DNA from 3 places in the Pseudomonas sp. WOUb67 genome. Region 3 is predicted to be linked to each of the others. Evidence: predicted binding sites of a transcription regulator. Region 3 holds the regulator's gene; each other region holds the start of a gene.
What was found. The regulator sigma-54, encoded in region 3, starts transcription at its own class of promoters, with help from an activator protein. The targets are predictions, from matches to a motif close to ANTGGCATNNANNTTGCTNT.

Region 1 (10,085 bases), 2.8 Mb from region 3:
AGATATCCAGCAGCTTGCCACGCAGGGCGCCGTTACCCTTCAGGTGGGTGCCATCGAGGATGATGTCGACCAGTTGCGACAGCTTCAGCGCGGCGCGGAAGGCGTTGCGGCGCTGGTGGTAGGTCATCTCTTCTGGCATGGCGCCGCTGTAGCAGCGGTGGCCATCGACTTCGCTGATCTTCAGCGCGTGGTTACATTCCCAGGCGATGCGCACGCCATCGTGGAAGCCCTCAACACGGAAGTGTTCGCCGTTTTCGATGAATTTCTCACCGTCGCGCGGGATCATCTCGTCCAGTGCCAGGGTGTTGCTTTCACGGTCCACGTGCACCACGTAGCTCTGGAAGCGCTGGCTGCGGTCATGGAAGGTGATGATCAGGGGGTCGTGGCTTTCCTGCAGTTGCCGCAAGTTGGCCGCAATCTCCAAGGGGGTGTTCAGCACCTTTGGCGGTTGCGGGGCTTCGGTTTCATTGAACACGGCTTATCGTTCTCCAGGCAAAAGCGACACACGCAAGTAACGGCATTTTGCCAGTATGTTCCGTGCCTTGATAGAAAAATCACACTTGGCTGAGGGCCCGTGGCTTGGCCAGCGGCGCGGTGCTGCCGCGGCTGTCGTAGAGCGACGGCGAGTCGCCGCCCATGAGAATTCTGATCTGGTTGTTGGTGACGTGTTGCTGCACCTGGATGATCCGGCCGTTGGTCTGGTTGACCTGCTGGCAGTCATCCATCAGTTTCGACAGCATGTCGAGCCGCTGCAGCATCGCCTCGCCATGGGGCGATTGTGCGGCTACTGCTTGCACGCCAGTACGATCGGCACTCAGGCCCAGGCTGCCGAGCAACTGGCTGCGGCGCTGGCCATGCTGCTCGAGCAAGATGATCAGCGACTGCTTGCGCGCCAGGATCTGTTCCAGCAGCGGCATGTCGCGGCCATGCAGGGCGATCGCTTCTTTATTCAGAAGGTCGAGCAGTTCCTGCATCGGGGCAATGTCATCTTCGATCAGTTGCAGCAAGGTGGTGTCGTGCATGGCTAACTCTTGGCTTTTCTAGCGTCCGTGAAGTCAGCGCGCCGAACGGTCAGCGCTGGGCTTCGAAATCGAGCAGTTTGCTGGCGATCTTGCCGGCATCGACCTGATAGCTGCCGTCGGCGATCGCCTGTTTCAACTGGGCCACACGGGCACTGTTGACCACGGGTTCGTCGCGCAGCTTGTCGCTGATCTTCTGCAACTGCTGTGCCTCTTGGCTGAGGTGTACCGCTTCTCCGCTGGCGCTGGCGCTGGTGGCCGCTTCCTGGCTGGCGGCCGGTTTTTCGGCGCTGCCGGACGCGGTGTTACCGCGCACGCCGCCCGTGACGGACGGAGAGTTATTCAAACGACTGAAGTCGATGACCATGATCAGGAACCTCTGGGTATTTGGACGCTTGCCTTGTTTTCGGCCAACCCGAAATAAACTTTAGGCACAAATGCATAGCCGCCTGTCAGCAAGCTCGCGAACCCGTTCTCTGACACAGTTTAGGAAATGCGGTTCCTCACTGCCAGCGCAATCTGTGGCGGGCTACATACTCACCTCGACCTGGCCCGGGCCGGTGACCCTGGCCTTGACCACCCGTTTGGAATTCAGGTTGCGTACCCGTATCTGTTCGCTCAGGCCGCCCTTGCTCAGGGCCTCCCCCGGCATGCGCACGCTGAGGCTGCCGCTGCGGGCGATGATCACCACCTGGTCGCCCTTGCGCACCACCTCGGCCTGCTCCAGATGCTGCGGGGTGAGCACCTGGTCGATCACCGTGGGGCGCAGCATCTTCATGCCCACTGCCTGGTCCAGTTCGGTCAGAAAGCCCTGGCCAAGGGTGCCGACATCGCGCTCGCGCAGGGCCACGTCGCCTTCGCCCACCGTGTTGTCGCGCTTGAGCGGGCGGGTGACCACCACCACGTCGCGGAACAGCCGCACCGTGGCCGGGACAAACACCGTCCACGGCGCCGCACTGTCGCAGCGGACCCGTACCGTTACCCGGCCCAGTGGCAGGGCAGGGCTTTCCAGCGAGGCGTCCAGCGGCTGGCTGCACACCGGCATGCGCAGGCGCGGGTCCAGCGGGTTGACCTGGATTTCATAGCGGCCAGGGGTCTGGGTGGTGGCCAGGTAATCTTCTACCGTGAATTCAAGAAACCCTTGGGTGACACCGATAAGCTGTTCAGGCAAGGTGAACGCGTCCGCTACCGTGCGAACGCCGGGCGCCAGCAGGCACAGCGCGGCCAGCGAGCCAGTCAGCAGGCGCGTCAATCGTCGGAAAAATGTCGTTTTCGTATGCATGACGCTCAAAAAAGCAAAGCCCGTGCCGACTCGTAACCTGAGTTGCAACGAAAGGCTGAAAGATTAAGGAGTCTGGCATGGCGGGTGTTATGGATTCGGTCAACCAGCGCACGCAGCTGGTGGGGCAGAATCGCCTGGAATTGCTGCTGTTTCGCCTCAATGGCGAACAGCTTTATGGCATCAACGTGTTCAAGGTCAGGGAAGTGCTGCAATGCCCTGCGCTGACCCTGCTGCCCAAGGCGCACCCGGTGGTGCGTGGCGTTGCCAACATTCGCGGGGCGACCATCCCGATCCTCGACTTGTCGATGGCCACCGGGTTGCGGCCACTGCAGGAAGAAACACGCAACAGCTTCGTGATCATCACCGAGTACAACACCAAGACCCAGGGCTTTCTGGTGCACTCGGTGGAGCGCATCGTCAACATGAACTGGGAAGAGATCCATCCGCCACCCAAGGGCACCGGCCGTGACCACTACCTGACTGCGGTCACCCGGGTGGACAACCGCATGGTCGAGATCATCGACGTGGAGAAGGTGCTGGCCGAAGTGTCGCCATCGTCCGAGTCGGTATCGGCCGGGGTGATCGACGCCGAAGTGCAGGACAAGGCCGTGCTGATGCGGGTGCTGACCGTCGATGATTCGTCGGTGGCGCGCAAACAGGTCAGCCGTTGTCTGCAGACCGTGGGGGTGGAAGTCGTGGCACTCAATGATGGCCGTCAGGCCCTGAACTACCTGCGCCAGCTGGTGGATGAGGGCAAAAAGCCGGAAGAAGAGTTCCTTATGATGATCTCGGACATTGAAATGCCGGAAATGGACGGCTATACGCTAACGGCAGAGATCCGCAGTGACCCGCGCATGCAAAAATTGCACATCTGCCTGCATACTTCGCTTTCCGGGGTGTTCAACCAGGCAATGGTCAAGAAGGTCGGCGCCGATGACTTCCTGGCCAAGTTCAAGCCGGACGACCTGGCCCAACGGGTGGTCGACCGGATCAAGGCAGCGCATTGAAGCAGCCGGGGCACGCCCCCGGCACCAGTGATTGAAAAGAGGCGGCAGTAGTGTCTACGGGTAATTTGGATTTCGAACAGTTCCGGGTATTCCTGGAGAAAGCCTGTGGCATCCTGCTGGGCGAAAATAAGCAGTACCTGGTTTCCAGCCGTCTCAACAAGCTGATGGAACAACAGGGCATCAAGAGCCTGGGCGAGCTGGTGCAGCGCATCCAGGCCCAGCCGCGCAGCGGTTTGCGCGAGCAGGTGGTCGATGCCATGACCACCAACGAGACCCTGTGGTTTCGCGATACCTACCCGTTTGAAGTGCTGAAGAACAAGGTGATCCCCGAGTTCATCCGCAACAACCCCGGCCAGCGCCTGCGCATGTGGTCGGCGGCCTGTTCGTCGGGGCAGGAGCCGTATTCCATCTCGATGGCCATCGACGAGTTCGAGCGCAGCAACCTTGGCCAGTTGAAGATGGGTGCGCAGATCGTTGCCACCGACCTGTCCGGCACCATGCTCACCAACTGCAAGACCGGTGAGTACGACAGCCTGGCCATTGCCCGCGGCCTGTCCCAGGAGCGCCTGCAGCGCTACTTCGACCCCAAGGGGCCGGGGCGCTGGGCAGTCAAGCCGGCGATTCGCAGCCGCGTCGAGTTCCGCTCGTTCAACCTGCTCGACAGCTATGCCAGCCTGGGCAAGTTCGACATCGTGTTCTGCCGCAACGTGCTGATCTATTTCTCGGCACAGGTGAAGCGCGACATCCTGCTGCGCATTCACAGCACACTGAAGCCGGGTGGCTACCTGTTCCTGGGTGCCTCGGAGGCGCTGAACGGGTTGCCGGACCATTACCAGATGGTCCAGTGCAGTCCGGGGATCATCTACCAGGCCAAGTAAGCACGGGCGCGGTCCTTGTAGGAGCAGCCTTGTGCTGCGAAGAGGCCGGTGCAAGCGCAGTTGATCAACTGTTCTTTCACCGGCCTCTTCGCAGCACAAGGCTGCTCCTACAAAGGCCTGTGTGGATCTCAGATGGTCTGACGTCAATTTTTTGGTTTGCCGCTTTTGCCGCCCGGCAATTGCCGCTTTCGCCGCCCAAGGCGGAAGGCCTTTGCCGCTTTTCTGGCATCACCCTGACAGCACTGTGTCTCGCGAGCCCGTATTTGCGGGCTTTGCATTGATTGGCACAGCCCTTGCTATACCTTGCTCAACGAAATTCCGGTCAACCTCTGAAGGTTTCCCCGACATGAGCATCAGCTTCGACAAGGCGCTTGGTATTCACGAAAAGGCCATGGGCTTCCGCGCCCAGCGCGCCGAAGTGCTGGCCAACAACATCGCCAACGCCGACACGCCCAATTACAAGGCGCGTGACATGGACTTTGCCTCTGTGCTCGCCGCCGAAAGCGACAAGCAGCAGAGCGGCCGCTTCGCCATGGACCGCACCAATAGCCGTCACATCGAAGCCGAAGGCCTCGCCATCGCGGCCGACGATACCCTCAAGTACCGCACGCCGCTGCAGCCATCGATTGACCAGAACACCGTGGACGCGCAGATCGAGCAATCGAACTACACCGAAAACGCCATTGGCTTCCAGGCCAGCTTCACCTTGCTCAACAGCAAATTCAAAGGGCTGGTATCGGCCCTGCGGGGAGAATGATCATGTCCCTTTCCAGCGTCTTCAACATTGCCGGTAGCGGCATGAGCGCGCAGAACACGCGCCTGAACACCGTGGCTTCCAACATTGCCAACGCCGAAACCGTCTCGTCGAGCATCGATCAGACCTACCGCGCGCGCCACCCGGTGTTCGCCACCACCTTCCAGGATGCGCAGGCCGGCACCAGCCAGTCGCTGTTCGAAGACCAGGGCGAAGCAGGGCAGGGCGTGCAGGTCAAAGGCATCGTCGAAGACCAGAGCACCCTGGAAGCACGCTACGAGCCAAACCACCCGGCGGCGAACAAGGACGGCTACGTCTACTACCCGAACGTCAATGTGGTCGAGGAGATGGCTGACATGATCTCCGCCAGCCGTGCGTTCCAGACCAACGCCGAGCTGATGAACACGGCCAAGAGCATGATGCAGAAAGTCCTGACCCTGGGGCAGTGATAGGAAGCCGACATGACCACTACCAATTCCACCTCTGACGTCAGCAGCGCGTACCTGACATCCCTGCAAAAGCAGACGTCGAAGACCGACAGCAGCACCGGCGCAGCCGGCAGCGCGCTGGGCAAAGATGCTTTCCTGCAGTTGCTGGTTACCCAGATGAAGAACCAGAACCCGCTTGATCCGCAGGAAAACGGCGAGTTCGTGGCGCAGCTGGCGCAGTTCAGCAGCCTTGAGAGCATGCAGTCGCTCAATGACTCGGTGACCTATATCGCGGCAGGGCTGCAGTCCTCCCAGGCGCTGCAGGCTTCGTCGCTGGTCGGGCGCAATGTGATTGTCCAGACCGACAAGGCCGTGGTCGACACCAGCAAGGACATGAAAGGCACGGTCAACCTGACGTCGTCGAGCACCGCCACCTCGGTGGGCATCTACGACAAGGACGACAAGCTGGTGCGCACCATCGACCTGGGTACTCAAAAAGCCGGCAAGATCGACTTTACTTGGAATGGCCTGAACGACGACGGCGAAACAGCGGCAGCAGGTACCTACACCTTCAAGGCCACTGCTTCGATCGACGGCACGGCCACGGCCATGACCACCAACCTGCCGGCCTCGGTCACCAGCGTGACCATGGGCACCAACGGTTCGGAGATGACACTCAACCTGGCCGGGCTGGGCAGTGTTGCGCTTTCCAAAATCCAAAGCATCGGCATCTAGGGCCTGAGCAAAACGACAGGAGTTACACATGTCTTTCAATATCGGCCTTAGCGGCCTCTATGCAGCAAACAAGGCCCTGAACGTTACCGGCAACAACATTGCCAACGTTGCCACCACCGGCTTCAAGTCATCGCGCGCCGAGTTCGCCGACCAGTACTCCAACTCCATTCGCGGCACCAGTGCCGGCAAGAACGTGGTGGGCACTGGCGTGAAGACCGCCGCCGTGTCGCAGATGTTCACCCCGGGCAACATCAATGGCACCGGCCAGGCGCTGGACATGGCCATCGATGGCAACGGCTTCTTCGTGATGAACGACAACGGCTCGAAAATCTACACCCGTGCCGGTGCCTTCTACAGCGACAAGGACGGCTACGTGGTCAGCTCGTCGGGCGCCAACCTGCAAGGTTATGCAGTGGATGCCAACGGCAAGATCGTCCAGGGTGTGCTGACCAACCTGCAGATCGACACCTCGAACCTGACGCCGAACCCGACCGGCCGCATTTCCGAGAACGTCAACCTCAACTCCACCGCGACCGCGCCAACCCAGACGCCGTTCGACCCGGCCACCACGGGTACCTACAACTACACGTTCAACACCGACGTGTACGACAGCCAAGGCAACGCGCACCAGTTGAACCAGTACTTCGTCAAGGATGCCGCCAGCAACTCCTGGACCATGTACACCACCATCGACGGGCGCAACCCGGCCGACCCGACTTCGACCACGCCGCTGGCCAACAAGCTGCCGTTCAAGTCTGACGGCACCCTGGACACCGCCTCGATGACGGCAGGTGCGGTAACCGGCGGCATGACCATCGCCGCCAACAAGACCTTCACCCTCAGCAACTGGATCCCGGCGCAGAAGAACGCTGCCGGTGTATGGAGTGCCAACGGTGCTACCGCCAGCACCTCCGGGGTGAACCTGGACATGCTCGGTACTACCCAGTACAACGCCGCCTCCGCCACCACCGCGAAGAGCCAGGACGGCTTTGCCACCGGTGAGCTGTCGGGCCTGACCATCGACGAAAGCGGCAACATGTTCGCCAACTTCACCAACGGCCAGGACAAGGTGATCGGCCAGGTGGCTATCGCCAACTTTGCCAACCTGCAGGGTTTGACCCCGATTGGTGGCACCAACTGGAAAGAGTCCTACGCCTCCGGCGTGCCGGTGATCGGCGCCCCGGACACCGGCACCCTGGGCCAGATCACCGGCGGCGCACTGGAAGACTCCAACGTCGACCTGACCGGCGAGCTGGTCAACCTGATCAAGGCGCAGAGCAACTACCAGGCAAACGCCAAGACCATTTCCACCGAAAGCACCATCATGCAGACCATCATCCAGATGACCTGATGGTCGTTGGGGCTGCTCTGCAGCCCATCGCGACACAAGGCCGCTCCTACAGGAATATGCGTTCCGTTGTAGGAGCGGCCTTGTGTCGCGATGGGCCGCAACGCGGCCCCAAATTCTCGAAGGTTCCCCCTCCATGAAACGGCTAACGCTCACAGCCCTCCTGGCCATGGCCTTGCCGCTCTCGGCTGCTCCCGCCCCGTTCTACCAATGGCAAAGCCTGGCCACCGGCCGCTACCTGTGCTCGGCCAACAACCCGGGCGAAGGTTGGGTGCGCCATTCCGGCCCCTACAACAACGCCGCTTGCCGCACCTTCTGAGCACGCCTTTGCCGCAGGCGGCAAACATCCGCCGACAAACTGACGTTTATTGCCCCTCGCCCCGCCGGAACCCCCGTAAACAGGCGGTTTCAGACTTGGTTCGATTATTGCTTCGAACCTGCCCAGTGACAGCGCGGCAGCCACGCGCAGAGGAGATACTGTGGACAAGTTGCTTTATGTGGCCATGACCGGCGCCAGCCAGAACGCGCTGGCGCAAAAGGCCCACGCCAACAACCTGGCGAACGTTTCCACCAACGGTTTTCAGCGCGACCTGGAACAGGCGCGTTCGATGCCGGTGTTCGGCGACAGCTTTCCGGCGCGTGCCTTTGCCATGACCGAGCGCCCGGCCACCGACTTCAGCGAAGGCCCGTTGGTCGAGACCGGCCGTGACCTGGATGTTGCCGTGACCGGCAAGGGCTTCATTGCCGTGCAGGCACCGGACGGCAGCGAAGCCTACGTGCGTACCGGTAGCCTGAACATCGACGCCCTCGGCGTGCTGCGTGCCGGCAACGGCATGCCGGTGATCGGCAACGGTGGCCCGATTGCCATCCCGCCGGAGCAGAAGGTTGAGGTTGGCGCCGACGGCACCATCAGCATTCGTTCCATGGGTGAAGACCCGCGGGTGATGGCCGAGGTCGACCGCATCAAGCTGGTCAACCCGGACATCAAGGGCATGGAGAAAGGCCTGGATGGCCTGATCCATACCGCTTCTGGCCAGCCGGCCGATGCCGACGTCAACGTGCGGGTGGTGTCGGGCTTCCTGGAAGGCAGCAACGTCAACGCTGTCGAGGAAATGACCTCGGTGCTGGCGCTGTCCCGCCAGTTCGAACTGCACGTCAAGATGATGAACACGGCCAAGGAAGGCGACGAAGCCATGGCTCGGGTTTTGCAAATCGGCTAATCACTTTTGAACGGGTGCCGTAAAACAGGCGCACGAGGAGAACTACATGCTTCCGGCTCTTTGGGTCGCTAAAACCGGCCTGTCCGCCCAGGACACCAACCTGACGGTCATTTCCAACAACCTGGCCAACGTCTCCACCACCGGCTTCAAGCGTGACCGTGCCGAGTTTGCGGACCTGCTGTACCAGATCCGCCGCCAGCCCGGCGCTCAGTCGACCCAGGACAGCGAGCTGCCTTCGGGCCTGCAGGTCGGTACCGGTGTGCGCATTGTCGGCACCCAGAAAAGCTTCGTCGCCGGCAGCCTGCAGACCACCGAAAACCCGCTGGACATGGCCGTCAACGGCCGTGGCTTCTTCCAGATTCTGCAGCCGGACGGCACGGTGTCGTACACCCGTGACGGCACCTTCCACCTGAACTCCGACGGCCAGATCGTCACCGCCAACGGCTACGCCCTGGAGCCTGCCGTTGTCGTGCCGAACGACGCGCAAACCTTTACCGTGGGCCAGGACGGCACCGTGTCGATCACCACGGCCGGCAACCCGGCAGCGCAGGTGATCGGCAACATCCAGACTGCCGACTTCATCAACCCGGCTGGCCTGCAGGCCATCGGCGACAACCTGTTCCTGGAAACCGCCGCCAGCGGCGCGCCGCAAGTCGGCACCCCGGGCCTGAACGGTTTCGGCACCACCCAGCAGCAGACCCTGGAAAACTCCAACGTCAGCACCGTGGAAGAGCTGGTGAACATGATCACCACCCAGCGCGCCTACGAGATGAACTCCAAGGTCATCTCCACCGCCGACCAGATGCTGTCGTTCGTGACCCAACAGCTCTAAGCCCTGTCGCTTCGTTACACCCGTGAGGTATGCACCATGAATCGTCTGTTGTCCGTGTTCGCCCTGGGGGGGGCGGTGTTGCTGGCAGGTTGCGTCGGCCCGACGCCCAAGCCCAACGACCCGTACTACGCGCCGGTATTGCCGCGCACCCCGTTGCCGGCAGCGGCCAACAACGGTTCCATCTACCAGGCCGGTTTCGAGCAGAACCTGTACAGCGACCGCAAGGCGTTCCGGGTGGGTGACATCATCACCATCACCCTCAACGAGAAAACCTCGGCCAGCAAGAACGCAGGTTCGCAGATCCAGAAGAACAGCAAGGCCGACATCGGCCTGACCTCGCTGTTCGGCAGCACACCGAACACCAACAACCCGTTCGGCGGCGGTGACCTGTCGCTGGAGGCCGGCTACAACGGCGAACGCGCCACCAAGGGCGACAGCAAGGCCACCCAGGGCAACACCCTGACCGGTTCGATTACCGTGACCGTGGCCGAAGTGCTGCCCAACGGCATCATCGCCGTGCGCGGCGAGAAGTGGCTGACCCTGAACACCGGCGAAGAGCTGGTGCGCATTGCCGGCATGGTC
Region 2 (10,085 bases), 1.5 Mb from region 3:
AGGCTGCGGGGGCCGGGATCTTGGCCGAGTACTGGGTCAGGCCGATGTAGGCCGCCACTTTTGGCAGGCGGGCACGCGGGAACTCGTTGAAGTCGGTTTCGACGAACGCGCGCGACAGCTCGCGGGCGCGGTCGGCGCGGAAGTTCATGAAGATCACGGCATCGCCATCTTCGACCTTGACCGCTTCACCAATGCGCGTGGCCTTGACGAACTCGTCGCTCTCGTCACGGGCGTAGGCCGCTTCCAGGCCGGCCTGGGCGGTGTCGGCGGTGTACTCGGCGGCGCTGTCGACGATCAGGTTGTAGGCGGCGCTGACACGGTCCCAGCGGTTGTCGCGGTCCATGGCGAAGTAGCGGCCGATCAGGCTGGCGATGCGGCCCTTGCCCAGCTTGGCGAAGGTGGCGTCGAGCAGTTCGATGGACGACTGTGCGCTGCGTGGCGGGGTGTCGCGGCCATCGAGGAAGGCGTGCAGGTAGATCTTGTCTGCACCGCGCTGCGCCGCCAGTTCGGCCATGGCCACCAGGTGGTCCTGGTGGCTGTGCACGCCACCATCGGACAGCAGGCCGAGGATGTGCACGGCCTTGCCGGCACCGGCGGCCTTGTCCACGGCAGCGGTGAGCACCGGGTTCTCGAAGAACTCACCATCGCGGATGGCTTTGGTGACGCGGGTGAAGTCCTGGTAGACGACGCGGCCGGCCCCCAGGTTCATGTGACCGACTTCGGAGTTGCCCATCTGCCCGTCCGGCAGGCCGACATCCATGCCCGAGCCGGAAATGAGGCCATGCGGCTGGGTGGCGCGCAGGCGATCATAGACCGGCGTATTGGCGGCAAAAATGGCGTTGTGTTCGGGGATCTCGCTGTGGCCGAAGCCATCCAGGATGATCAGGACCAGAGGTTTGGGCGTACTCGTCATCAATCAAACTCACGGTTGTTCAAAGATGATAAAGACACGCATTTTAGGGCAAATACGCCACCTGCGGCGAATATTCGTCCTGTTCCCTGACCAGCGCAGCCCATTCGGCAACATGAAGGTACCTTTGCGGCCGGCCCGCCGGGCTTTGGTGGTACTGGGGGGCTGTGTATACTGGCCGGCATTTTCAATCGCCTGGAACACCGCTGATGGTTGCTCACCTGATTCAATTCGCGACAGATCACTACATCCTGGTTGCGATCTTCGTTGTTCTGCTGGTCCTGCTGCTGCTCAATGAAATCCGCCGTGGCGGCCAGAGCCTGAGCAATGGCCAACTGACCGCCCTGGTCAATGCCGACAAGGGCCTGGTCCTCGACATCCGTACTGCCAAGGAATACGCCGCCGGCCACATCGTCGGTGCGATCAACATTCCGCAGGACAAGCTGGCCGCGCGCATGAGCGAGCTGGACAAGCACAAAGAGAAGACCCTGATCGTCGTCGACGCAATGGGCCAGCAGTCCGGCACCCACTGCCGCGAACTGCTCAAGGCTGGCTACACCGCTGCCAAACTGAGCGGTGGCGTTTCCAGCTGGAAAGCCGATAACCTGCCCCTGGTGAAGTGATATGAAGCCCGTCATCGTCTATTCCAGCGACTACTGCCCCTACTGCATGCGCGCCAAGTACCTGCTCGAGAGCAAGGGCGTGGCCTTCGAGGAAATCAAGGTCGACGGCAAGCCGCAGGTTCGTGCCGAGATGAGCCAGAAGGCCGGCCGTACGTCGGTGCCGCAGATCTGGATCGGCAGCACCCATGTCGGTGGATGCGATGACCTCTATGCCCTGGAGCGCGCCGGCAAGCTCGACGCGCTGCTGGCGGCCTGATTTGCACTGCATTCAAAAACATTAGGATAAGGATCTGCCATGACTGACCAACAGACCAACGGCGCTGCTGCAGAAGACAACAGCCCTCAGTTCTCCCTGCAGCGCATCTATGTGCGCGACCTGTCGTTCGAGGCCCCGAAAAGCCCGCAGATCTTCCGCCAGACCTGGGAGCCGAGCGTTGCGCTGGACCTGAACACCAAGCAGAAAGCCCTGGAAGGTGACTTCCACGAGGTGGTGCTGACCCTGTCGGTAACCGTCAAGAACGGTGACGAAGTGGCGTTCATCGCTGAAGTGCAGCAGGCCGGTATCTTCCTGATCGCCAACCTGGATGCGGCTTCGATGAGCCACACCCTGGGTGCGTTCTGCCCGAACATCCTGTTCCCTTACGCCCGTGAGACCCTGGACAGCCTGGTGACCCGCGGTTCGTTCCCGGCCCTGATGCTGTCGCCGGTCAACTTCGACGCCCTGTACGCGCAAGAAATGCAGCGCATGCAGGAAGCGGGCGAAGTGCCGACTGTGCAGTAATCGCTGCCGGTATCAAGAAAGCGCCTCTCGGGGCGCTTTTTTATTGCCTGTTCCGGCCCTATCGCCGGCAAGCCAGCTCCCACAGGTACTGCACAGGTTCCAAGGCTGGTGCGGTCCCTGTGGGAGCTGGCTTGCCGGCGATAGGGCCAGTGCAGGCAGCGCATCAGCTCCCGGCAAACCCGTTCTGCCGCCAGGCCTCATACACCGTCACCGCCACGGTATTGGACAGGTTCAGGCTCCGGCACCCCGGCCGCATCGGCAGGCGCAGGCGTTGTTCAGCTGGAAGGCTGTCCAGCACCTCGGCCGGCAACCCGCGGCTCTCTGGCCCGAACAGGAAAGCGTCGCCCGGTTGATAGGCCACTTCATGGAACGGGTGCGAGCCCTTGGTGGTAAAGGCGAACAGCCTTGGATTACCCAGGCTTTCCAGGCATCCGGCCAGGCTCTCATGGCGCTTGAGCGTGGCATACTCATGGTAATCCAGCCCCGCGCGCCGCAGGCGCTTGTCATCCAGTTCGAAGCTGATGGGTTCGATCAGGTGCAGGTGGCAGCCGCTGTTGGCGCACAGGCGAATGATGTTGCCGGTATTCGGCGGAATTTCTGGTTGAAAAAGGATGACGTGAAACATGCACGGCTCCAAGCGTGAAGATGACGGGCATTCTACCCCTGAACCGGACGTGCGTTCGAAGGCCTTCCCACGGGTAATGCTGTCACTGGCGATTGTCGGTTTGATGGTAGGGCTGATGATCGGCCGCATCACCGCCCCCGACGAGCGTGAGCTGCAGCAGGTGGAGGTGGTACAGGATGGCCTGACGCTGTGGTTCAACGAAGAACCCAAGCTGCATGGCGAGAACGTGGAAGGCACGGTTGCGCTGCTGTTCCAGGCCCAGGGCAAGGCCCAGCAAGGGCAATTGAGCCTGCAGGGTAAACCGGTCAGTTGGCGGGTGCAGAAGAGTGACGAAGGGCTGCTGCTGACGGTGATTGCCGCGCGTCCCCTGCACGGCGAATGGGCCGGTGCAGAGGACGATGGGCGTTGGCGGGTGCAGGTGAAACTGCACGAATAAAAGAGGGGATATCCCGGCCTGCCTGTACCAGGGTCCCCAAAAGGGGTTACTGCGTATAAAGGGGGGATGACCCGGCCTGCCTGTACCGAGGTCCCCAAAACGGGCGGTGTTGCGAATAAAAGAGGGGTTCACCCGGCCTGCCTGTACCAGGGCCCCCGAAACTGGGTATGTATTAGCTATTGCAGGGGGCGTGCCAGTTTTGAAAAGCCCGTGAATATTGGGCTTTGAGGGGGATTTGGCCGGGTTTTGAGGGGGTTTGTGCCTTCGCGAGGTGCATCGGGCACAGGATCGGTGCATGGAGCCGGTATTTTTTTGCGCCACAAACGCATTCGCGGGTAAACCCGCTCCCACAGGTACAGCGCCGACCTTGAGGCTGGCGCCGTACCTGTGGGAGCGGGTTTACCCGCGAATGTATCGGTGCAGGCAGTTATGAATTAGTGGTCGTCACCTTCCTCATCATCCCCACCCGCCACATTCATCCCCAGCTCCTTGATCTTGCGCGTCAGGGTATTACGCCCCCAGCCCAGCAACAGCGCCGCATCCCGGCGCCGACCGGCGGTGTGCTTGAGCGCCGTCTCGATCATGATCCGTTCAAAACTCGGCACCGCGCTGTCCAGCAGGTTCGACTGCCCGCGCGCCAACGCCTGGTCGGCCCACTGGCGCAGGGCCTGCTCCCAGTTGGTTACCGGTGCGGCGTCCTGTGGCAGGTTCAGCAGCTCGGGCGGCAAGTCGCCGATCAGCACCTCGCGGCTGGACGCCATCACGGTGATCCAGCGGCAGGTGTTTTCCATCTGCCGCACGTTGCCTGGCCACGGCAGGTTGCGGATGAACTCTTCGGTTTCCGGCTTGAGGATCTTCGGCTCGACCGCCAGTTCCTGGGCGGCGCGGGCGAGGAAGTGGCGGGCGAGGGCAGGGATGTCCTCGCGGCGGTCAGCCAGGCGCGGAATGTGGATGCGGATCACGTTCAGGCGATGGAACAAGTCCTCGCGGAACTTGCCCGCCTGCACCAGCGACTCCAGGTTCTGGTGGGTCGCTGCAATGATGCGCACGTCGACCTTGACTGGCACATGGCCGCCAACGCGGTAGAACTCGCCATCGGCCAGCACCCGCAGCAGGCGGGTCTGGGTGTCGGCGGGCATGTCGCCGATTTCGTCGAGGAACAAGGTGCCGCCATCGGCCTGCTCGAAGCGGCCCCGGCGCAGGTTGGCAGCACCGGTGAAGGCGCCTTTTTCATGGCCGAACAGCTCGGACTCCATCAAGTCCTTGGGGATGGCCGCCATGTTCAGGGCAATGAACGGCGACGCCGCACGCGGGCTGTGACGGTGCAGGGCGTGGGCCACCAGTTCTTTACCGGTGCCGGACTCACCGTTGATCAGTACCGTGATGTTGGAGTGGCTGAGGCGGCCGATGGCGCGGAACACCTCCTGCATCGCCGGGGCTTCGCCGATGATTTCCGGGGTGCGCGCCAGGTTCTGTGGCACATCCAGGCCTTGTTGCTCCTGGGCGTGCTGGTTGGCGCGCTTCACCAGCGAGACGGCTTCGTCCACATCGAACGGCTTGGGCAGGTACTCGAAGGCACCGCCCTGGTACGACGCCACGGCGCTGTCGAGGTCGGAATGGGCGGTCATGATGATGACCGGCAGGCGCGGGTGGTGTTCGCGGATCTGTGCCAACAGGTCGAGGCCGCTGGCACCCGGCATGCGAATGTCGGAAATGATCACGTCCGGTTGCTGGCGTGCCAGGCGGCCCATCACACCGTCTGCGCTGTCGAAGCTCTGGGTGGTCATGCCTTCCTGTTGCAGGGCTTTTTCCAGGACCCAGCGGATGGAGCGATCATCGTCGACGATCCATACGGTTTCACTTCGGCTCATGAGGCGGTGGCTCCTTGTTCCAGGGGCAGGTAGATCGAGAAGGCGGTGTGGCCTGCGTGGCTTTCACACTCGATCAGGCCCTGGTGCTGGCTGATGATGTTCTGGGTAATGGCCAGGCCCAGCCCGGTACCGTCCGGGCGGCCGCTGACCATGGGATAGAAGAGGGTGTCTTGCAGTTCCGGCGGAATGCCCGGGCCGTTATCGATGATCTCCACCCGTGCGACCAGGCGGTGGCGAACATGGCCGATGGTGAACTGGCGCAAGGCGCGGCTGCGCAGGGTGATGCGGCCCAGGCGCAGTTCGTTCTGCGAACTGATCGCCTGCATGGCATTGCGCACGATGTTGAGTACGGCCTGGATCATCTGCTCGCGGTCGATCAGCACGTCCGGCAGGCTTGGGTCGTAATCGCGCACCAAAGTGATGCAACCCTGGCTTTCGGCGTCGACCAGGCTGCAGACCCGCTCCAGCACTTCGTGGATGTTGGTCATGGCCAGCGATGGCAGCTTGTTCGAACCGAGCATGCGGTCGACCAGGTTGCGCAGGCGGTCGGCCTCTTCGATGATCACGTTGGTGTAGTCGCGCAGGCCTTCTTCGGGCAGCTCGCGGGCCAGCAACTGGGCTGCGCCACGGATGCCGCCGAGTGGGTTCTTGATTTCGTGGGCCAGGCCACGCACCAGCATCTTGGTGGTTTCCTGCTTGCTCAGCTGGGCCTCTTCCTTGGTGATGCGCAGCAGCCGGTCGCGCGGGTGCACCTCCAGCAACAGCAGGGTCTGGCCCTGGTTCAGGATGGGGGTTACCGCGTAGTCGACGGTGATGGTCTGCCCGGTCAGCGAGGTGAGCTGCGCTTCGCGCTTGGTGAACGGGTGCGCCTGCTCGACCGCCTGGCGCAACGAGCTGAGGGCCTCGGTCGACTCGGTAAACAGCTCGCTGATGAACTGCCCATGGCTACGTTGACCACTGACGGCGAGCAGCATTTCCGCGGCCGGGTTCATGTACTCCAGGCGCAGCTCGGCGTTGAGCAGCAACGTGGCGGTGGTCAGGTTGTCCAGAAGCAGACGGTGCTGCGCATCGCTGATGGTCATAAGGCGTCGTTGACCTCTTTTGGCGCTTGCCTGGCACTTTCTTGGCCAGGGCCGGGCTCGGGGTGCATCGGCTGATGCGTGTCTCTTTGCAGAAAAAATGCAAGAAACAAACCAAAGCTCCGAAAAGAAGCGGGATTTGCCGATAAAGGCCTGGATCTGCGCAAATTCGGATCAGAAAGTCTTGGTGAAACGTTTAATGTGAACCAGATTGGGGAGCAAATCGGGGCACTGCACTCAATCTTGCACCAAGATAGAGCATAGCGTGGGTGGCGAGGTTTCTGCGTGGGGCGTAAACGAAAACGGCCTCCCGAAGGAGGCCGTCGTGATCATGTCACCGGCGCGAGGCGCCGATCAGATCAGCAGCTGTAGTACAGCTCGTATTCCAGCGGGTGTACGAAGGTGCGGACCTTGATTTCTTCTTCCGACTTCAGCTCGATGAAGGCATCGATGAAGTCGTCGGAGAACACGCCGCCCTTGGTCAGGAACGCACGGCCTTTGTCCAGCTCTTCCAGGGCTTCTTTCAGGCTGCCGCACACTTGCGGAATGTCCTTGGCCTCTTCTGGTGGCAGGTCGTACAGGTTCTTGTCGGCAGCATCGCCTGGGTGGATCTTGTTCTGGATGCCGTCCAGGCCAGCCATCAGCAGGGCCGCGAAGGCCAGGTACGGGTTGGCCGATGGGTCCGGGAAGCGTGCTTCGATACGGCGGGCTTTCGGGCTGCCGACGTAAGGAATACGGATCGATGCGGAACGGTTGCGAGCCGAGTAGGCCAGCATTACCGGGGCTTCGAAGCCTGGGACCAGACGCTTGTAGGAGTTGGTCGACGGGTTGGTGAAGCCGTTCAGGGCCTTACCGTGCTTGATGATGCCGCCGATGAAGTACAGGGCAGTGTCGGACAGGCCGGCATAGCCTTCACCCGAGAAGGTGTTCTTGCCGTCTTTCCAGATCGACATGTGCACGTGCATGCCCGAGCCGTTGTCGCCGTACAGTGGCTTCGGCATGAAGGTGGCGGTACGGCCGTAGGCGTCGGCAACGTTGTGCACGACGTATTTCAGGGCCTGTACTTCGTCAGCTTTCTTCACCAGGGTGTTGAACTTGACGCCGATTTCGTTCTGGCCGGCAGTCGCCACTTCGTGGTGGTGAACTTCAACGATCTGGCCCATTTCTTCCAGTGCGTTGCACATGGCAGTACGGATTTCGTGGTCGTGGTCGAACGGCGGAACCGGGAAGTAGCCGCCTTTCACGCCTGGACGGTGGCCTTTGTTGCCGCCTTCCACGTCAGCGCCGGTCATCCACGAGCCTTGCTCGGAGAAGATCTTGAACATCGAGCCGGAGATGTCCGAGTGGAACTTCACTTCGTCGAAGATGAAGAACTCTGGCTCCGGGCCTGCGAACACGGTGTCACCGATGCCGGTGCTCTTCAGGTACTCTTCGGCGCGCTTGGCGATCGCACGTGGGTCGCGATCGTAGCCCTGCATGCTCGACGGGTCGACGATGTCGCAGGTGATGATCAGGGTAGGTTCTTCGGTGAACGGGTCCAGGACGGCAGTGTCGTCAACCGGCATCAGGATCATGTCGGAAGCTTCGATGCCTTTCCAGCCAGCAATGGAGGAACCGTCGAACATCTTGCCGACTTCGAAGAAGTCTTCGTCCAGCGCATCGCGCGACGGCATGGTCACGTGGTGCTGAATGCCTTTGGTGTCCGTGAAACGCAGATCAATCCACTTGACGTCATGATCTTTGATGAGTTGAACCGACTTCGACATGTTGTCCTCCGGAGGGTCTAGAGCGCGGTGGGCCGCTGCCCTGGAAAAAGGGTGTTGCCGGGCGCGGATAGTCGGCCAAGCTTACCTGCCTCACAAGGGAGCAAATTGCATGCCAGTGCCCGAAAATGGCGAGGGTGGGATAAAAGCAGGCGTTTGCGGGCATTTGGCAGTGGGTTGGCGGGGAAAAGTGCACCCTTAAGATGCGGTTTTCGGCATCAATGCACCAATAGTGTGCATTGGTTGGGCTGTGTGTTTCCTTTAGGGGCCTCATCGCCGGCAAGCCAGCTCCCACAGATCAGGCGCAGGTCTCGGGGCCTGCCGATGTCCTGTGGGAGCTGGCTTGCCGGCGATGAGGCCAGTACAGGCAATATAAATCCAACCTTCTGTACAAAAGTTGGTCAAATCCTGAGCAATTTCCGATATAATTCGCGCCCCTCATTTTCGGCAGGCCCTGCGCGCGCTGTTAACCAATGAAACTTATCGTCAAAGTCTTCCCAGAAATCACCATCAAGAGCCGGCCGGTGCGCAAGCGCTTCATCCGCCAGCTCGCCAAGAACATCCGCAACGTGCTCAAGGACCTCGATCCTGAGCTCGCGGTCGATGGTGTCTGGGACAATCTCGAAGTGGTCACCCGCATCGAGGACGAAAAGGTCCAGCGCGAGATCATCGAGCGCCTCACCTGCACGCCGGGTATCACCCATTTCCTGCAGGTCGAGGAATACCCGCTGGGTGACTTCGACGACATCGTTGCCAAGTGCAAGCACCACTTCGGCCACCTGCTGGCCGGCAAGCACTTCGCCGTGCGCTGCAAGCGCGGTGGCCACCATGACTTCACCTCGATGGATGTCGACCGTTACGTCGGCAGCCAGCTGCGCCAGCAGTGTGGCGCCGCCGGCATCGAGCTGAAGAAGCCTGAAGTGCTGGTACGCATCGAAATCCGCAACCAGCGCCTGTACGTGATCCACAACCAGCACCAGGGCATCGGCGGTTACCCGCTGGGCGCCCTGGAGCAGACCCTGGTGCTGATGTCCGGTGGCTTCGACTCCACCGTGGCGGCTTACCAGATGATGCGCCGCGGCCTGATGACCCACTTCTGCTTCTTCAACCTCGGCGGCCGTGCCCACGAGCTGGGCGTGATGGAAGTGGCCCACTACCTGTGGAAGAAGTACGGCAGCAGCCAGCGCGTGCTGTTCATCAGCGTGCCGTTCGAAGAAGTGGTCGGCGAGATCCTCAACAAGGTCGACAACAGCTACATGGGCGTGACCCTCAAGCGCATGATGCTGCGCGGTGCCGCCCACATGGCTGACCGCCTGGAGATCGATGCGCTGGTGACCGGCGAAGCCATTTCCCAGGTGTCCAGCCAGACCCTGCCGAACCTGTCGATCATCGACTCGGCCACCGACAAGTTGGTGCTGCGCCCGCTGCTGGCCAGCCACAAGCAGGACATCATCGACCAGGCTACCGAAATCGGCACCGCCGACTTCGCCAAGCACATGCCAGAATACTGCGGCGTGATTTCGGTAAACCCGACCACTCACGCCAAGCGCCACCGCATGGAGCATGAAGAGAAGCAGTTCGACATGGCCGTGCTGGAGCGCGCCCTGGAGCGCGCCAGGCTGATCTCCATCGACCATGTGATCGATGAGCTGGGCAAGGACGTCGAAATCGAGGAAGTGACCGAGGCGCTGTCGGGCCAGATCGTCATCGACATTCGTCACCCCGATGCCCAGGAAGACGAACCTCTGGTGCTGGAAGGTATCGAAGTCCAGGCCATGCCGTTCTATGCCATCAACAGCAAGTTCAAGCACCTGGACCCGACGCGCCAGTACTTGCTGTATTGCGACAAGGGTGTGATGAGCCGTTTGCACGCACACCATCTGCTCAGTGAGGGACATGCCAATGTGCGTGTTTATCGTCCGACATAAGACGCCGGGGCTGTATGGCGGCAGTATCCGCCATCGCCCTCCCGACCGCCGGGCCCGCTGAGCCTTAAA
Region 3 (10,085 bases):
CTCGCCGCCAAGTTGGCTCAGGTGCGCTCAGCCCAGGCTGCGCTGCTGAAAAATTTCATGGTTACCGCATGGATGCTGCCATTGGCGATCCAGGGATTAAGGTGAGCATAGATCGCCTGCTGGCGCTTGACCGGGCTCAGGCCAGCCAACTCGTCGCTGATCACGTTCAACTGGAAGTTGCAGCCTTCGCCTTCAACTTCAACCAGGGATCCCGGCAATTTTTCTTCAAGGAAGCTTTTAACTTCTAGGGCCTGCATGCTCAACCTCAATCGGCGCCCGATGCGCACGGGTCGGCCATCATACAAAAAAGCCCCTCGCCTGCGAAGCCCAACAAGGGCGTGCGCTGACCGAGGGGCCTCAATCAGTGACGAGCCATCAGCTCGCCAGCACTTCATCGAGGTCATAGACCTCGGCGATTTCCCGCATGTCGTCGGGCATGCCGCGCACCTCGAAGGCCTTGCCGGCGGCTTGGCCATCGCGAATGAACGCCAGCAACAGCGACAGGCCGACACTGGACGACTTCTCGACAGCCGAGCAATCCAGCACCAGGCGGGGCTCGCGAGAGGCTTCGATCAATGCCTTGCCTTGCTTGCGCAAGCCCGGCCCGCTGCGGTAATCCAGCACGCCAGCCAGGCGCAGCACGCCTGGTTCGGCCATGCTCACACCGGCATCACTCATTTCACTTCCTTGTCAGGCGAGCTGTCAGCGGTTTGCTTGGCCTTGGCCACTTCGCCGGCCCAGCCGTCGATGGTCTTGTCCAGGTTGTTGCCGTTGCGCTGCATGGCATCGGCGAACTGGTCACGGAACAGCTTGCCGATGTTGATGCCGTTGACGATGACGTTACGCACCTTCCACTCGCCGGCAATGTTTTCCAGGGTGTACTGCACCGGGTAAACGGCACCGTTGTTGCCGGTGACCTTCATGCCGACAGTGGCGCGCTTGCCGTCATCGGCCTTGGCCGGGTCGACGATGATGCCCTGGTTGTTGTATTCGAGCAGCGCGTTGCCATAGAACTGCATCAGGCTGCGCTTGAAGTTTTCCTGGAAGCGCTGCATCTGCTCAGGCGTGGCCTTGCGCGAGTACTTGACCGTCATGATGCTGCGGGAAATGCCGTCGGCGTCCACCACCGGGCCGAGGATGCGGTTGAGTGCATCGTAGAAGGCACCAGGGTTGGACTTGTACTGTTCCTTGTTGGCCTTGAGGTCGCCCAACAGTTCGGTGGTGGTGCCCTGAATCACATCGTGGGGCGTTTGCGCGGCCACGACCAGCAGGGGGAAAGCCGCCAGCAGGACCAGCAGGCCACGTCGCAGGATCGAAATCATGGAAACTCCTTAATTAGCCGGTTGCGCTTCTTTCGGTTCCTTGCCAACGGAGTTGAGCAGGAACTTGCCAATCAGATCTTCCAGCACCAGTGCCGACTGGGTGTCGTGGATGGTCGCGCCATCCTTGAGCACCTGGTCTTCACCGCCCACGCTGATGCCGATGTACTTCTCGCCAAGCAAACCGGCGGTCAGGATCGAGGCAGTGGAGTCGGTCGGCAGATTGTCTACCGTCTTGTCCAGCTGCAACGTCACCCGACCGGTGTAGGAATCGCGGTCCAGATCGATGGCGGTGACCTTGCCGATGGTCACACCGGCCATGGTCACTTTAGCTCTGACCGTCAAACCGGCGATATTGTCGAAGTAGGCATAAACTTTATAGGTATCGCTGCTCGGGCTGGCCGACAGCCCGCTGACACGCAGGGCCAGCAGCAGCAGCGCCAGGATCCCGGCCAGGAGGAACAGGCCGACACCGATTTCCAGGGTGCGGTTTTGCATCAGAAATCTCCAAACATCAAGGCGGTCAGAATAAAGTCCAGACCCAGCACTGCCAACGAGGCATAGACCACGGTCTTGGTGGTGGCACGGCTGATCCCTTCTGAGGTGGGCTCACAGTCGTACCCCTGGAATACGGCGATCCAGGTTGTGACGAAGGCGAACACCAGGCTCTTGACCAGCCCGTTGAGCACGTCGTCAGTGAAAGAAACACTGTTCTGCATGTTGGCCCAGAACGAGCCCTCGTAGACGCCCAGCCAGTCCACGGCCACCCACGAGCCACCCCAGATGCCGACCACGCTGAAGATCAGCGCCAGCAGCGGCAGCGAGATGAAGCCGGCCCACAGGCGCGGCGCGACGATGTACTTGAGCGGGTCGACGCCGATCATTTCCAGGCTCGACAGCTGCTCGGTGGACTTCATGTTGCCGATTTCGGCGGTCAGCGCAGAACCTGCACGGCCGGCAAACAGCAACGCCGTCACCACCGGGCCAAGCTCGCGCAGCAGGGTCAGGGCGACCATCTGCCCCACCGCCTGCTCCGAACCGTACTTGGTCAGGATGCTGTAGCCCTGCAGCGCCAGCACCATGCCGATGAACACACCGGACACGACAACGATTGCCAGCGACAGCACGCCTACCGAGTACAGCTGCTTGGTCAGCAACTGGAAGCCGCCGCCGATGCCGCCACGGCCGACCAGTGCATGGAACAGGAACAGGCAGGAACGCCCGAGCACGGCCAGCACGTCGATGGCCGAACGGCCCAGCAGGCGGACACGTTCGAGTAAGGATTTTCTGCGCATCAACGCGCTCCCAGCAGGTCGGCGCGGTAGTCAGGCGCAGGGAAGTGGAAGGGTACCGGGCCATCCGGGTCGCCCTTCATGAACTGGCGAATACGTGGGTTGTCGGAGCCCATCAGCTCGTCGGGCGTGCCCTGCCCCAGCACCTGGCCGTCGCCTACCACATAGATGTAGTCGGCGATGCTGGCGGTTTCCGCCAGGTCGTGGGAGACGACGATGCTGGTGATGCCCAAGGCATCGTTGAGCAGGCGGATCAGGCGCACCAGTACGCCCATGGCAATGGGGTCCTGGCCGACGAACGGTTCGTCGTACATGAGGATCTGCGGGTCCAGGGCAATTGCCCGGGCCAGGGCCACACGGCGTTTCATGCCACCGGACAGCTCGTCGGGCATGAGGTCGATGGCACCGCGCAGGCCCACGGCCTGCAGCTTCATCAGCACGATGTCGCGGATCATTTCTTCCGACAGCTGGGTGTGCACGCGCAGCGGGAACGCGACGTTCTCGAACACATCAAGGTCGGTGAACAGCGCACCACTCTGGAACAGCACACCCATCTGCTTGCGGGCATCGAACAGGTCGCTGCGCGACAGGGTCGGCAGGTTCTGCCCGGCAACCCATACCTCACCGCTGGAGGGGCGCAGCTGCGCGCCCATCAGGCGGAGCAACGTGGTCTTGCCGCAACCCGATGGCCCCATGATGCCGGTGACCTTGCCGCGCGGGATGCGAATGTCGACGTTGCTGAAAATGCTGCGCGAACCGCGTTTGAAGGTAACCCCCTTCAACTCGACCGCGTAGGCGCTATCCACACTCATCTAGACTCCTTGCTAGTGCAGCCTCGTCCTAGTGGACGCCAGCCTCCATCAGGAAGGCACAAGCGCCCCTGGCAGGCCGAATAGCGGCGAACTATAGCACCGCTGACGCCGCCGCCCCAAGGCCAGGCAAGCAGTCGTTCAGCCCAGTGACAGGCTTTGATGACATTCGCTACAGCAATCGAAGGGGTGAGGGTTTTCGTCATTGCGCGTATAATCGCTGCCTTTTCATCAGGCATTGCTTTCTCGACATGAGCCAATCCAGCGAGCTGATCCAATCCGCCCAACGCACCCTGCGCCTGGAACTCGAGGCCGTACAGGCCCTGTTGGCGCGCATCGACGACAATTTCGTCAAAGCCTGCGAACTGATTCTGGCCAGCAAAGGCCGGGTGGTCGTGGTCGGCATGGGCAAGTCCGGGCATATCGGCAACAAGATCGCCGCCACCCTGGCCAGCACCGGTACGCCGGCGTTTTTCGTGCACCCGGCCGAAGCCAGCCATGGCGACATGGGCATGATCACCCGCGATGATGTCATCCTTGCCCTGTCGAACTCCGGCAGCACCGCCGAAATCGTCACCCTGCTGCCCCTGATCAAACGCCTGGGCATCAAGCTGGTCAGCCTGACCGGCAACCCCGATTCGCCCCTGGCCCAGGCCGCCGAGGTCAACCTCGACGCCCGCGTCGAGCAAGAGGCCTGCCCACTCAACCTGGCACCCACCTCTTCCACCACCGCCTCACTGGTGTTGGGCGACTGCCTGGCCATCGCCCTGCTCGAAGCCCGCGGCTTCACCGCCGAAGACTTTGCCTTCTCGCACCCGGGTGGTGCACTGGGCCGCCGCCTGTTGCTCAAGGTCGAGAACGTGATGCACAGCGGCGACGAGCTGCCCCAGGTAGCCCGCGGCACCCTGCTCAAGGAGGCGCTGCTTGAAATGTCCCGCAAAGGTCTGGGCATGACCGTGATCGTCGAAGCCGACGGCACGCTGGCCGGGATCTTCACCGACGGCGACCTGCGCCGCAGCCTGGACCGCAACATCGACGTACACACCACCCTGATCGACGACGTGATGACCGTGCACGGCAAGACGGCCCGCGCCGAAATGCTCGCTGCCGAAGCCCTGAAGATCATGGAAGACCACAAGATCGGCGCACTGGTGGTGGTGGACCGCGAGGACCGCCCGACCGGCGCCCTGAACATGCACGACCTGCTGCGCGCCGGTGTAATGTAAGGAGCGATGGAATGAACCAGGACCTCATGCAACGCGGCAAAGCAATCAAGCTGGCAGTGTTCGATGTGGACGGCGTGCTCACCGACGGGCGCCTGTACTTCCTCGAGGACGGCAGCGAGTTCAAGGCCTTCAGCACCCTCGACGGCCAGGGCATCAAGATGCTCATGGCCTCGGGCGTGACCACTGCGATCATCAGCGGCCGCAAAACCCCTGTGGTCGAACGCCGGGCGCAAAACCTCGGTATCCCGCACCTGTACCAGGGGCGCGAGGACAAATTGGTCGTGCTTGACGGCCTGCTCGCCGAACTGGGCCTAAGCTATGATCAAGTGGCCTACCTGGGCGACGACCTGCCCGACCTGCCGGTCATTCGCCGGGTAGCATTGGGCATGGCGGTGGCCAACGCCGCTCCGTTTGTTCGCCAGCACGCCCACGGCGTGACCCAGGCACGCGGCGGCGAAGGCGCAGCCCGTGAATTCTGCGAACTGATCATGCAGGCCCAGGGCACCCTGGACGCTGCCAACGCCAACTACCTCTAAGGCTGCCCATGTTCAGCAAGAAAGCCCGCAATATTGCGCTGCTAGCAGTGATCGCCGCCCTGCTGGCGGCGGTCGGCTACTGGAATGTCAGCCCGGAAAGCTTCCTCGACAAGCCGGTAGCCCAGGTCGACGAAAGCGCCATCGACTATTATGCGATCAACGCCCACAGCGTGCAGTTTTTGCCTGATGGCAAGCTGCAGTACGAAATGACTGCCGACAAGGTCGAGCACGTCAAGGCCAGCGAAATCACTTTGGTGACGACCCCGGACCTGCACATGTACCGCGGCACCGAATACCCGTGGCACGTGCAGAGCATCCGCGCCGAGGTCAACCCGGACGGCACCGAAGTCGAGCTGATCGACAAGGTCAGGATTGCGCGAACCGATGAAAAGCAGCGTGAAACCATCATTACCAGCTCACGCATGACCGTGTTCCCGCAGAAGCAATATGCGCAGACCGAGCAAGCCGTTAGAATCGACGGCGCCGGTGGCACAACTACGGGCAAAGGAATGAAAGCGTATTTGAAAGAAAGCAGGATGGACCTGCTCTCTAACGTAAGAGGACAGTATGAGGCTCGTTAAAACCCTCCCCCTTTTGCTCAGCCTGAGCGCAGCACTGGGAAGCGCGAGCGCCTTCGCACTGCCGAATGACCGTGATCAGCCGATCCGCATCCAGGCCGACCAGGCCCACCTGGATGACAAGCAAGGCGTAGCCACCTATACCGGCGACGTGGTCATTACCCAGGGTTCGATGATGATCAAAGGCAACACCGTGACCATCACCCGCTCCGCTTCCGGCGACATCGATGTGGTGACCTCGGTGGGCAACCTGGCCTACTTCGAGCAGCAGCAAAGCGCTGCCAAACCAGACAAGATGAAAGGCTGGGGCGTGACCATCCAGTATCAGGCGCTGAAAGACCTGGTGATCCTCACCGACCGCGCCAAGGTCGAGAACGAAGGCAACACCACCGAAGGCGAGAAGATCGTCTACAACACCCAGACCCAGGTGGCGACCGCCGGTCGTGGTGGCAACGTGTCGACACCGCGTCAGCGTATCGACATGGTGATCCAGCCCAAGAAGAAGGCCGAGTAAATGGCAACCCTCAAAGCCCAGCACCTGGCCAAGAGCTACAAGGGGCGGCAGGTCGTACGTGATGTCAGCCTGTCGATCGACAGTGGGCAGATCGTCGGCCTGCTCGGCCCCAATGGCGCCGGCAAGACCACGTGCTTCTACATGATTGTCGGGCTGGTCCAGGCCGAGCAGGGGCGCGTGCTCATCGATAACCTCGATGTCAGCCACCAGCCCATGCACGGCCGCGCCCGTGCTGGCATCGGCTATCTGCCGCAGGAAGCCTCGATCTTCCGCAAGCTGTCGGTGGCCGACAACATCATGGCCATCCTCGAGACCCGCAAGGACATCGACCGCGACGGCCGGCGCAAGGAGCTGGAAAGCCTGCTGCAGGAGTTCCACATCAGCCACATCCGCGACAACCTCGGCATGAGCCTCTCTGGTGGTGAACGCCGTCGCGTCGAGATTGCCCGTGCCCTGGCGACCGCACCCAAGTTCATCCTGCTGGACGAACCATTCGCCGGTGTCGACCCGATCTCGGTCGGCGACATCAAGCAGATCATCCACCACCTCAAGGCCAAGGGCATCGGTGTGCTGATCACCGACCACAACGTGCGCGAGACCCTGGATATCTGCGAAACCGCCTATATCGTCAACGATGGCCGACTGATCGCCGAAGGCGACGCCGAAACCATCCTGGCCAACGACCTGGTCAAAGAGGTGTACCTGGGCCACGAGTTCCGCCTCTGACCCCGGCACGCGCCTGGGGCACCGGAAAATAGCCGCACAACCGCGGGTAAAGTTGTTACGGTGCTCTAGGCAAACGCTACAATTTAAGGCATAAAACTTGCTTGATCTGGCGCCCCGGCGCCCTCGTGTAGTGGATGGCGCATGCGCGCCGGCGAACAAGGTACAAGCCCCTGCCATGAAACCATCGCTCGTCCTAAAAATGGGCCAGCAACTGACGATGACACCGCAGTTGCAACAGGCCATCCGCCTGCTCCAGCTTTCCACCCTGGACCTCCAACAGGAAATCCAGGAAGCGCTGGAGTCGAACCCGATGCTCGAACGTCAGGAAGACGGCGAGGACTTCGACAACAGCGACCCGATGGCGGACAACGCCGAGAACAAGCCGACAGCCGAAGCCCAGGACAACAGCTTCCAGGAAAGCACCATCAGTGCCGACAACCTGGAAGACGGTGAATGGAGCGAGCGCATTCCCAACGAGCTTCCGGTCGATACCGCCTGGGAAGACATCTACCAGACCAGCGCCAGCAGCCTGCCGAGCAACGATGACGACGAGTGGGACTTCACCACCCGCACATCGGCCGGCGAAAGCCTGCAAAGCCACCTGCTGTGGCAACTGAACCTGGCGCCGATGTCCGACACCGACCGCCTGATCGCCGTTACCCTCATCGACAGCATCAACGGCCAGGGCTACCTGGAAGACACCCTCGAAGAAATCTGCGCCGGTTTCGACCCGGAGCTGGATATCGAGCTGGACGAAGTCGAAGCGGTGCTGCACCGCATCCAGCAGTTCGAACCGGCGGGTGTCGGCGCCCGTAATCTGGGCGAATGCCTGCTGCTGCAACTGCGCCAGCTACCTGCGAACACCCCGTGGATGACCGAAGCCAAGCGCCTGGTCACCGATTTCATCGACCTGCTCGGCAGCCGCGACTACAGCCAGCTGATGCGGCGCATGAAAATCAAGGAAGACGAGCTTCGCCAGGTCATCGAACTGGTACAAAGCCTCAACCCGCGCCCTGGTTCACAGATCGAGTCCAGCGAGCCCGAGTACGTGGTGCCCGACGTCATCGTGCGCAAAGACACCGACCGCTGGCTGGTGGAGCTGAACCAGGAAGCCATACCGCGCCTGCGGGTGAACCCGCAATACGCCGGTTTCGTGCGCCGCGCCGACACCAGCGCCGACAACACCTTCATGCGCAACCAGTTGCAGGAAGCGCGCTGGTTCATCAAGAGCCTGCAAAGCCGCAACGAAACCCTGATGAAGGTTGCCACGCAGATCGTCGAGCACCAGCGCGGCTTCCTCGACCACGGCGACGAAGCGATGAAGCCGCTGGTGCTGCATGACATTGCCGAAGCGGTGGGCATGCACGAGTCGACCATTTCGCGGGTTACCACGCAAAAGTACATGCACACCCCGCGTGGCATCTACGAATTGAAATACTTTTTCTCCAGCCACGTCAGCACCTCCGAAGGCGGAGAATGCTCGTCCACGGCGATTCGCGCGATCATCAAGAAACTGGTTGCGGCGGAAAATCAGAAAAAGCCATTGAGTGACAGCAAGATCGCTGGTTTACTGGAGGCACAAGGCATCCAGGTAGCCCGTCGCACCGTCGCCAAGTACCGCGAGTCCCTCGGCATCGCACCGTCGAGCGAGCGCAAGCGACTGATGTAGCCCCTGAGATGAGCCACAGCGTTTGTGGGGCAGGTGCGAGACCTGCCTCTTTATGCACGGGCAACAAAGGAGAAGCTGTATGCAAGTCAATATCAGTGGACAGCATGTAGAAGTCACCCCTCCGCTGCGCGATTATGTGGAGCAGAAGCTCAAACGTGTAGCCAGTCACTTCGACAAGATCACCAACGTGCAGGTCATCATGAAAGTCGAGAAGCTGCAGCAGAAGGTCGAAGCGACCCTGCAGATTCCTGGCGGCGAAGTGGTTGCCAATGCCGAAGACCAAGACATGTATGCAGCAATCGACGCCTTGGCCGACAAGCTCGACCGCCAACTGAAAAAACACAAGGAAAAACAGCAAAGCCTGCTGCAAGGTGCAGCTGCCCGCTGATCCCCCTCATCCATGATCCGACTTGAAACCATCCTGACCCCCGGCCGTTCACTCGTGAACGTGCCGGGCGGCAGTAAGAAGCGCGCCCTGGAAAAGGTCGCCACCGTCATCGCCGACCAAGTGCCAGAACTGGAGATGCAAGACGTCTTCGAAAAACTGGTCGCCCGGGAAAAACTCGGCTCGACCGGTTTCGGCAATGGCATCGCCATCCCGCACTGCCGGCTTGAAGGCTGTTCCGCACCCGTCAGTGCGTTGCTGCACCTGGAAGCCCCAATCGATTACGACGCCATCGATGGCGCGCCCGTGGACCTGCTGTTTGTCCTGCTGGTGCCTGAAGCCGCTACCGATGCCCATCTGGAACTGCTGCGCCAGATTGCCAGCATGCTCGATCGCAAGGAGGTTCGTGATCGCTTGCGTGCCGCCAGCAGTAACGAGGCCCTGTTCCAGGTTGTCCTGGACGTACAGAACGAGCACTGAACATGCGCCTGATCATTGTCAGCGGCCGCTCCGGCTCCGGCAAGAGCACCGCCCTCGATGTCCTGGAAGACAACGGTTTCTACTGCATTGACAACCTGCCCGCCGGGCTGCTGCCGCAGCTGGCGGAAGAAGCGCTGATCAACACCGAACTGCTGCAACCGAAAGTGGCCGTGTCGATCGACGCGCGCAACCTGCCCAGCCACCTGACGCGCTTCCCCGAATTGCTCGAAGAAGCCCGCGCGCGGAACATCCAGTGCGATGTGCTGTTCCTGGATGCCGACGAAGACATGCTGCTCAAGCGCTTCTCGGAAACCCGCCGACGCCACCCACTGACCAATGCCAACCGCTCGCTGGCCGAAGCGATCCGCGTCGAGAACGAGCTTCTGGGCCCGATCGCCGACCTGGCCGACCTGAAGATCGACACCACCAACCTGAACCTGTATCAGCTGCGTGATTCGATCAAGCTGCGCCTGCTCAACCAACCCGAGCCTGGCACCGCATTCTTGGTCGAATCGTTCGGTTTCAAGCGTGGCATGCCGGTCGATGCCGAC

Region 1: flgB (flagellar basal body rod protein FlgB) is a predicted target of sigma-54. The motif match lies at 4,467-4,486, and genes of this name have one in related genera.
Region 2: glnA (type I glutamate--ammonia ligase) is a predicted target of sigma-54. The motif match lies at 8,189-8,208, and genes of this name have one in related genera.

Annotation. Positions count from the first base shown of each region.
Region 1 is NZ_CP170112.1:2,409,646-2,419,730, forward strand. It holds gene ABOC32_RS10970 (flagellar brake protein) at 1-475, opposite strand, end outside; gene ABOC32_RS10975 (flagella synthesis protein FlgN) at 555-1,022, opposite strand; gene flgM (flagellar biosynthesis anti-sigma factor FlgM) at 1,072-1,386, opposite strand; gene flgA (flagellar basal body P-ring formation chaperone FlgA) at 1,549-2,301, opposite strand; gene ABOC32_RS10990 (chemotaxis protein CheV) at 2,379-3,308, shown strand; gene cheR (protein-glutamate O-methyltransferase CheR) at 3,359-4,186, shown strand; gene flgB (flagellar basal body rod protein FlgB) at 4,533-4,943, shown strand; gene flgC (flagellar basal body rod protein FlgC) at 4,946-5,389, shown strand; gene flgD (flagellar hook assembly protein FlgD) at 5,402-6,103, shown strand; gene flgE (flagellar hook protein FlgE) at 6,132-7,454, shown strand; gene ABOC32_RS11020 (hypothetical protein) at 7,588-7,770, shown strand; gene flgF (flagellar basal-body rod protein FlgF) at 7,931-8,671, shown strand; gene flgG (flagellar basal-body rod protein FlgG) at 8,718-9,503, shown strand; gene flgH (flagellar basal body L-ring protein FlgH) at 9,540-10,085, shown strand, end outside.
Region 2 is NZ_CP170112.1:1,083,778-1,093,862, forward strand. It holds gene gpmI (2,3-bisphosphoglycerate-independent phosphoglycerate mutase) at 1-913, opposite strand, end outside; gene ABOC32_RS04840 (rhodanese-like domain-containing protein) at 1,120-1,533, shown strand; gene grxC (glutaredoxin 3) at 1,535-1,789, shown strand; gene secB (protein-export chaperone SecB) at 1,829-2,314, shown strand; gene trmL (tRNA (uridine(34)/cytosine(34)/5-carboxymethylaminomethyluridine(34)-2'-O)-methyltransferase TrmL) at 2,478-2,939, opposite strand; gene ABOC32_RS04860 (hypothetical protein) at 2,938-3,375, shown strand; gene ntrC (nitrogen regulation protein NR(I)) at 3,810-5,246, opposite strand; gene glnL (nitrogen regulation protein NR(II)) at 5,243-6,328, opposite strand; gene glnA (type I glutamate--ammonia ligase) at 6,685-8,091, opposite strand; gene thiI (tRNA uracil 4-sulfurtransferase ThiI) at 8,562-10,016, shown strand.
Region 3 is NZ_CP170112.1:6,142,166-6,152,250, forward strand. It holds gene ABOC32_RS27170 (BolA family protein) at 18-257, opposite strand; gene ABOC32_RS27175 (STAS domain-containing protein) at 376-678, opposite strand; gene ABOC32_RS27180 (MlaC/ttg2D family ABC transporter substrate-binding protein) at 675-1,322, opposite strand; gene mlaD (outer membrane lipid asymmetry maintenance protein MlaD) at 1,332-1,817, opposite strand; gene mlaE (lipid asymmetry maintenance ABC transporter permease subunit MlaE) at 1,817-2,614, opposite strand; gene ABOC32_RS27195 (ATP-binding cassette domain-containing protein) at 2,614-3,423, opposite strand; gene ABOC32_RS27200 (KpsF/GutQ family sugar-phosphate isomerase) at 3,672-4,646, shown strand; gene ABOC32_RS27205 (KdsC family phosphatase) at 4,658-5,182, shown strand; gene lptC (LPS export ABC transporter periplasmic protein LptC) at 5,191-5,763, shown strand; gene lptA (lipopolysaccharide transport periplasmic protein LptA) at 5,750-6,274, shown strand; gene lptB (LPS export ABC transporter ATP-binding protein) at 6,275-7,000, shown strand; gene ABOC32_RS27225 (RNA polymerase factor sigma-54) at 7,176-8,669, shown strand; gene hpf (ribosome hibernation-promoting factor, HPF/YfiA family) at 8,749-9,057, shown strand; gene ptsN (PTS IIA-like nitrogen regulatory protein PtsN) at 9,070-9,534, shown strand; gene rapZ (RNase adapter RapZ) at 9,537-10,085, shown strand, end outside.